Regions from separate parts of the Arthrobacter sp. D3-18 genome, predicted to be linked through region 3. Evidence: riboswitches for the same ligand, from Rfam matches in the RefSeq annotation. Region 3 holds a riboswitch; each other region holds the start of a gene.
What was found. Region 3 has a riboswitch for thiamine pyrophosphate ahead of M1D89_RS04550 (ECF transporter S component). Riboswitches for the same ligand answer to the same signal wherever they lie in the genome.
Positions count from the first base shown of each region.

Region 1 (2,199 bases), 1.4 Mb from region 3:
TGAATGATGAGGTCATGTGAAGCTCCCGGTTCTGAGGTGGCCGCGCATCGGCACCTTCTTACCTATCTAAATTACTTGAAGCTTCAATTTATTCCTAACGAACGACATTACCCCTGAGCACGACGTGCTTGAGGGCCGCGATGGTACCCAAATGACGACGCGGATCGTCACTGCACAGCACGACGTCGGTGCTTGCGCCTTCGCTGATGCCCTCGACTCCCAGCCACTCACGGGCGCCCCAGGCGGCGGCCTGCAGGACCGCCACCGGCGGAAGGCCGGCGTCGTGCAGTTCCATCATTTCGTCCGCAATCCTGCCGTGTTTGATCACGCTGCCGGCGTCAGTACCAGCATGGACGGAAACCCCCGCTTCGAAGGCCTCCAGCACCCGCTCCCGACGACGCTCCCAGAGACGGATCATGTGGGCCGCGTACTCCGGAAACTTCGGCCCTGCCTGCGCTGCGATGTCCGGGAAGGTAGCGATGTTGACCAAGGTGGGGACGATAGGAACTGACTGTTCCACCAAACGCGGCAGGTGGCGCGGAAGGAGTCCGGTGGCGTGCTCTATGCAGTCGATATTGGCGTCGAGCAGGTCATCGATGGTGTCCTCGCCGAAACAGTGCGCGGTCACCCGGGCACCTTCATCGTGGGCCGCGGAAATGGCTTCCTTGACGGTCTTTGCGGGGAACGAGGCAGCGAGGTCTCCAACGCCGCGATCGATCCAGTCGCCCACAAGTTTTACCCAGCCGTCGCCGTCCCGGGCTTCCTTTCGGACCGTTTCCACGAGTTCCGCGGGCTCGATTTCATGACCCAAACCGCGGAGATATCGCCTGCTCCGGGCGATATGCCGACCCGACCTGATCAGTCGGGGCAGGTCGGTTCGCTGCTGCACCCAGCGGGTGTCGGCGGGCGAACCGCAATCGCGGATCAGCAGCGACCCGGCGTCAAGGTCTGCTTGGGCCTGGGCACGCGTGGCCTGCTCGTCTACCGCTCCTCCAACGCCGAGTCCGATGTGGCAATGAGCGTCAACGAAACCCGGCAAGACCCAGCCAGCCAACACCCTGTCCGGCGCCGCGACAGGACGCTCAAACGTCAGTTTGCCGTCCACGGACCAAAGCCCGTGGCGCTCTTCGTCTGCCGACAAGAGCACAGGTCCGCTGAATTCGATGATGTTGGCCATGGCAAAAGCGTAGCCGGGGCTATGCATTGGAGCTTGCTGCCTGCATGTGACTGGGAGCCCGTGGGGAGCTGTGGTAGCTTCGTCTACGACCACACGGGGGCCCCTGCAGGGGCTGAGATCGGACTGACGCAGTCTGCGACCGTTGAACCTGTCCGGGTAATGCCGGCGAAGGAAGTGAGTATTCCCTTGAGCACCACCGAAACACAGCACAGCCCTGCCCAAAACCAGGCCGTCACGGGCAAAAACCAGATCAACGCGGGCCAAAATGCGGCGGAAACCGTAACGCAATCGCTGAAGTCCCATTCGTTGGCTTGGTTGGAGGATCCAAAGAACGGCATAAGGGTCCCCGTGACGGAGATCGCCTTGGAGCCCTCCCCCAATGGGCAGGCCAACCAACCTCTGCAGGTTTACCGAACAGCGGGCCCCGGAAGCGATCCCGTGATGGGGCTGGAGCCTTTCCGTGCACCATGGATCGAAGCACGCGGAGACACAGAGGCGTATTCCGGGCGGGAACGGAACCTGCTCGACGACGGCAAGTCCGCCGTTCGGCGTGGAGCAGCGTCAGCGGAGTGGAAGGGCGCGCAACCGGTGCCGCGCCGCGCCGTCGCGGGTAGGACCGTCACGCAGATGCACTACGCAAAACACGGCGTCGTGACTCCGGAAATGCAGTTCGTCGCTTTGCGGGAGAACTGTGACGTTGAGCTGGTCCGCAGCGAGGTCGCCGCGGGGAGGGCAATTATTCCGAACAACATCAACCATCCCGAATCCGAGCCAATGATCATTGGCAAGGCATTCTTGGTCAAGATCAACGCCAACATTGGCAACTCGGCAGTCACAAGCTCCATTGCAGAGGAAGTGGACAAACTGCAGTGGGCAGCTCAGTGGGGCGCTGACACGGTAATGGACCTCTCTACGGGCGATGACATCCACACCACGCGCGAGTGGATCATCCGCAACTCGCCCGTTCCGATCGGAACAGTGCCCATTTACCAGGCACTGGAAAAGGTGAATGGGGAGGCCAA
Region 1 is NZ_CP096440.1:1,963,966-1,966,164, reverse strand. Features, by position in the region: gene M1D89_RS11240 (VOC family protein) at 1-16, opposite strand, end outside; gene M1D89_RS11235 (amidohydrolase family protein) at 95-1,177, opposite strand; TPP riboswitch at 1,261-1,368, shown strand; gene thiC (phosphomethylpyrimidine synthase ThiC) at 1,364-2,199, shown strand, end outside.
Region 1: linked by a shared signal. The riboswitch ahead of thiC (phosphomethylpyrimidine synthase ThiC) and the one ahead of M1D89_RS04550 (ECF transporter S component) in region 3 are both predicted to bind thiamine pyrophosphate.

Region 2 (2,199 bases), 1.0 Mb from region 3:
TCAGATTTCTATAGGGCTGTCTCGATGTTCCTCGACCCAACAACGCAGCATTTCGTTGAGCGCGTTGCTTCCCCCGATCAGGCCACGGAAGTCCTTCGCGTCCTGCTCAGGCGGGCCTTGGCAGATGACCCGCGCCTCGCTTCGCGATTGGCGCTGTGGGGCCGCCGCTTGGTGGGGGAAGCGTTGACGCAAGCGCAGCGCGTCGGCATGGAACATCCCCTGCTGGGGCCAATGCTGAAGAGCGGCGGGGACGCGCGTGCCGCGGTGAAAAAGCTGACGACTGAGCTCGCCGATAAGCACGCCCGCCGGATGACTGGCCTCGGCCTGACCGCTTAGCCCGCGGATCGCGCGGAACTCCGACTTCCCTAGACGGTATCCAAAGCTTCCAGCAGCGACTTGGCTGCCGCCGTCGGGTCCGTTGCCGCTGTGATGGCACGGACCACCACGATACGGCTGGCGCCCGCTTTCACAACCTGTTCAACGTTACTGAGATCGATGCCGCCGATGGCGAACCAAGGGATGGTCGCCCCGTCGCCTGAACGGTTGACCGCTTCTGCGGCATATGTGACCAGGTCCAAACCGACTGCAGCGCGGCCGGGTTTGGTGGGTGTTGCCCACACTGGGCCCACGCAAAAATAATCCAGTCCCAAGGGCCCTTGGGCGGTGGCTACAGCTGCATCGATTTGTTCCGTTGTGTGGGTGGAGAGGCCGATGCCGGTGACATTCGGCAGCAGGGTCCGGGCGGCCGTCAGTGGCAGGTCCTTTTGCCCGATGTGGAACACGGGAGCCCCGGAAATACTGGCAACATCGGCCCGGTCGTTGACAGCCCAAAGACGTCCGTGCCGTTGTGCGACGCTCCGCAGGACGGCCAACATCTCCAGTTCTTCGGCAGCTTCCAGAGTCTTGTCGCGGAGTTGGATGATGTCCACACCGCCCTCGAAAGCGGCGTCTACAAAGTCCTCAAAATCGCCCTGCTGCTTACGGGCATCTGTGCACAGGTAGAGGCGGGCGGAGGCAAGAGCGTCAGGCTGAGTCATGGGAACCAGAGTAGTTCCTCTAAACTGGGCACGTACTGCGGGAGCCGCGACATTCGTCATATGACTGTCCGGCTGAGAGGGCTTCAGCGCCGACCGCTTGACCTGATCCGGCTAGTACCGGCGTAGGGAAGGAAACGAATGGCAGATCCCCGCCATACCCCTCTTCATGCAGACGTTGCCGTCATTGGTGGCGGCGTCATCGGCCTCGGCATCGCTCACGAGGCCCGGCGATTGGGCCGTTCAGTTGCGCTGATCGACCCCGCACCAGCTTCCGGTGCCTCCTTCGCAGCGGCCGGCATGCTTGCACCGGTCAGTGAACTCCATTACCAGGAAGAAGACCTTCTTGACTTAATGCTTGAGTCTTCCCGGCTGTGGCCCTCCTTCGTGGACGGCCTGCATCAAGGCGCAGAGGACAGCGGATACCGCACGACGCCGACCCTCGCCGTGGGTGCCGATGCAGCCGACCGCCGGGCGCTCGCGGACCTAAGGTCGGTCCAGATTGCGGCTGGCTTAGGAGTCGAACCTCTCGCTCTGCGGGACGCGAGGCAACGGGAGCCGCTCCTCAGCCCGCAGATCTCCTGCGCTTTCGATATTCCTGCCGACCACCAAGTCGATCCGAGAAAACTGGCGGCATGCCTCTTGGCAAGACTGGCAGACCATTCGCCAAGTGACAGTTCCTGGGTGTCGGGAGCCGATGACGGATTCGCAATTGCTTCCCAAGCTCGCGGTTTGCTGTGGGAAGGCGGGCGGGTCGCAGGAGCGGAGCTTGAGTCAGGAGTCTCTGTCCTCGCCGGAGAGACCGTGGTGGCCAACGGGCTTGGGGCGTCCCAATTGTCCGGTCTCCCTGATGGTCTGAGCCTTCCGGTAAGGCCGGTCTATGGGGACATCCTCCGCCTTCGCGTTCCCGATCACCTGCGGCCCTTGGTCACATCAACGATTCGCGGAATGGTTCGTGGAGTGCCTGTCTACATCGTGCCCCGGGACGACGGAACTGTGGTGATAGGAGCGACGCAACGCGAAGACGGGTTGTCAGCGCCTTTCAATGCGGTCTCGGCGGGTGGCGTTTACCAATTGCTGAGGGACGCCCAAGTACTGGTCCCCGCAGTGGCTGAGCTGGAACTCCTTGAAACAACAGCCCGCGCCCGCCCCGGAACACCGGACA
Region 2 is NZ_CP096440.1:1,569,505-1,571,703, forward strand. Features, by position in the region: gene M1D89_RS09370 (ferritin-like fold-containing protein) at 1-336, shown strand, start outside; gene thiE (thiamine phosphate synthase) at 366-1,037, opposite strand; TPP riboswitch at 1,065-1,183, shown strand; gene thiO (glycine oxidase ThiO) at 1,176-2,199, shown strand, end outside.
Region 2: linked by a shared signal. The riboswitch ahead of thiO (glycine oxidase ThiO) and the one ahead of M1D89_RS04550 (ECF transporter S component) in region 3 are both predicted to bind thiamine pyrophosphate.

Region 3 (2,199 bases):
CGGACACGCGGTGTTCCACCACGACCAGCGTTGCCCCGGTCTTGTCCAGGCATCGCGCTACAGCATCACGGACCTCCAGCACTCCTGCAGGATCCAGGTTGGCCGTTGGTTCGTCCAACAGGATCAGCCCGGGCCGCATCGCCAAAATGCCCGCAAGCGCAAGGCGCTGCTTCTGGCCGCCGGAGAGCGCCGCCGTCGGGTGATCCAACGCCAGGCCGCTGCCGGCAGCGGTGCGCAACCCGACGTCGTCGAGCGCTTCATGGACGCGGGACCAAATCTCGTCACGGGGCACGGCAAGGTTCTCGGCGCCGAAGGCAACGTCGTCGCCAACCCTGGACAAAACCACCTGCGTCTCAGGGTCCTGCTGCATCAGTCCCGCGCGCCCCCGCTGCTCGCGGGGTACAACGCCGTCAATCAGCAGGGAGCCGGTCTCATCCGAGTCGTCTTCCTCATCACCCAACACCCCGGCTAGGGCATGCAAGAGCGTGGACTTGCCCGCACCCGAAGGTCCGAGCAGCAGTACTCGCTCCCCCGGTTCGATCCGAAGGTCGAGGCCCTGAATGGCAGGGTGGGCCCGGCCGGCATGCCGCCAACCCCAGCCCTCGGCTGAGATGGCGGCAGGCCTCACCGTGCCGCTATGCGTGGCCGGCATCAGCTGAAGACGGGCTCCGAAGCGGCCTTGCGCGAGGCGAAGGAGCTCAGCACGCCGGTCTTGGCCAGGCCGCGCGTGGCCACCCAGGAGAGCGCGCCCGCGATGACTGCACCTGAAATTGTGGTGAAGGTGATGTAGGCCAGCTTGTCGACGGCTTCATAGGCGATGTTCCAACCCCACGGGAGGAAGGAGTCGTTCAGGCCGCAGAAGAGGCCCGCGCCCGCACCGGCGAGGAGGGCGGTGGGCAGGTTGAACTTCTTGTACCGGAAGGCGGCGAAAATGAGTTCGGCGCCCAGGCCCTGCAGAACGCCGGAGATGAGCACGGTGGTGCCGTACTGCGAACCCATGATGAGCTCACCGGTAGCGGCAACAGTTTCGCAGAACAGGGCTGCACCCGGCTTGCGGATTATGAGCATGCCCAGGACCGCGGGGATCATCCAGCCGCCGGCAATCAGGCCGGTGAGCGGCGGATACGTCGCGTTCATGGGGATGGATACCAGTGCGGCGCCTTGGGACCATGCCCAGAAGATCACGCCGCCCGCGATGGCGATCAAGGCCGCCACAACAATGTCTACAACACGCCAGTTATAACTGGTCTTCTTCACGTTTACCGTGGTCATTTTTCTGCCTCCTGAGGTTACAGGAGGGGAAAGTGCTCCCCGGAATCCGATTGGCCTGCGCCGTCCGGATCCGGACACTCTGAGAAGCTCGACTCCCTTGCGCCGGTACTAACCGGATCAGGTTCGAGGGTCTGCGGCTGTCCGCACTCTCAGCGCCCTCGCGTCTCCTGCATTTCTGCAGAGTCCGACGGCGGCGCTCCCCTGTCGTTATCAAATCTGCCCTGATGGGCTGGTTCAGTTTACACCTGAGTCTGTGGCGGGTGTTGGTCTGTTGCCGGCATGCGGTCACAATCGGCAGTGGTGGTGCGTTCCAGGGCTCCCGGGGGCGCGTTGCGAGGCCCGCTCTACACCCATCCCCCACACCTTTCCCTGCACACCAGGCCCCACAACCAAACCTGGCCCGTTGCGAGGCCCGCTCTACACCCATCCCCCACGCCATTCCCTGCACACCAGGCCTCACAACCGACCTGAGAGAATGAACCAGCAGACTCGACCGCGGCAAAGGGGCACAATTCATGACGGACCTACCCACACAGGATCACCCTGCCAGCGACACTCCAGTGCCCGAACCCCGGCTCGCCGCGAGCGTCATCCTGCTCCGTGACGCGCCGGGCGGGCTCGAAGCTTTCGTCCAGCACAGAGTTAGCACCATGGACTTCGCTGCGGGCATGGTGGTCTTCCCTGGAGGCCGGGTGGATGCCGCGGACGAGTCCGGGTGGGACTACCCCGCGGAACTCCTCCGAAGGCATGCCGTTGACTGGCAGCACAGCTCCATCTCCACGGCCCGGGGCGAAGCCACCAGGAACGCCGGAACGGTGCTTACCGCCGCAATCCGTGAAGTCAGGGAGGAAGCCGGGCTCAGCATCGAGGCCACGGACCTCCGCCCATGGGCCAACTGGATCACGCCGACAGATATGCCCAAGCGAT
Region 3 is NZ_CP096440.1:532,980-535,178, reverse strand. Features, by position in the region: gene M1D89_RS04555 (ABC transporter ATP-binding protein) at 1-652, opposite strand, end outside; gene M1D89_RS04550 (ECF transporter S component) at 652-1,272, opposite strand; TPP riboswitch at 1,349-1,485, opposite strand; gene M1D89_RS04545 (NUDIX hydrolase) at 1,788-2,199, shown strand, end outside.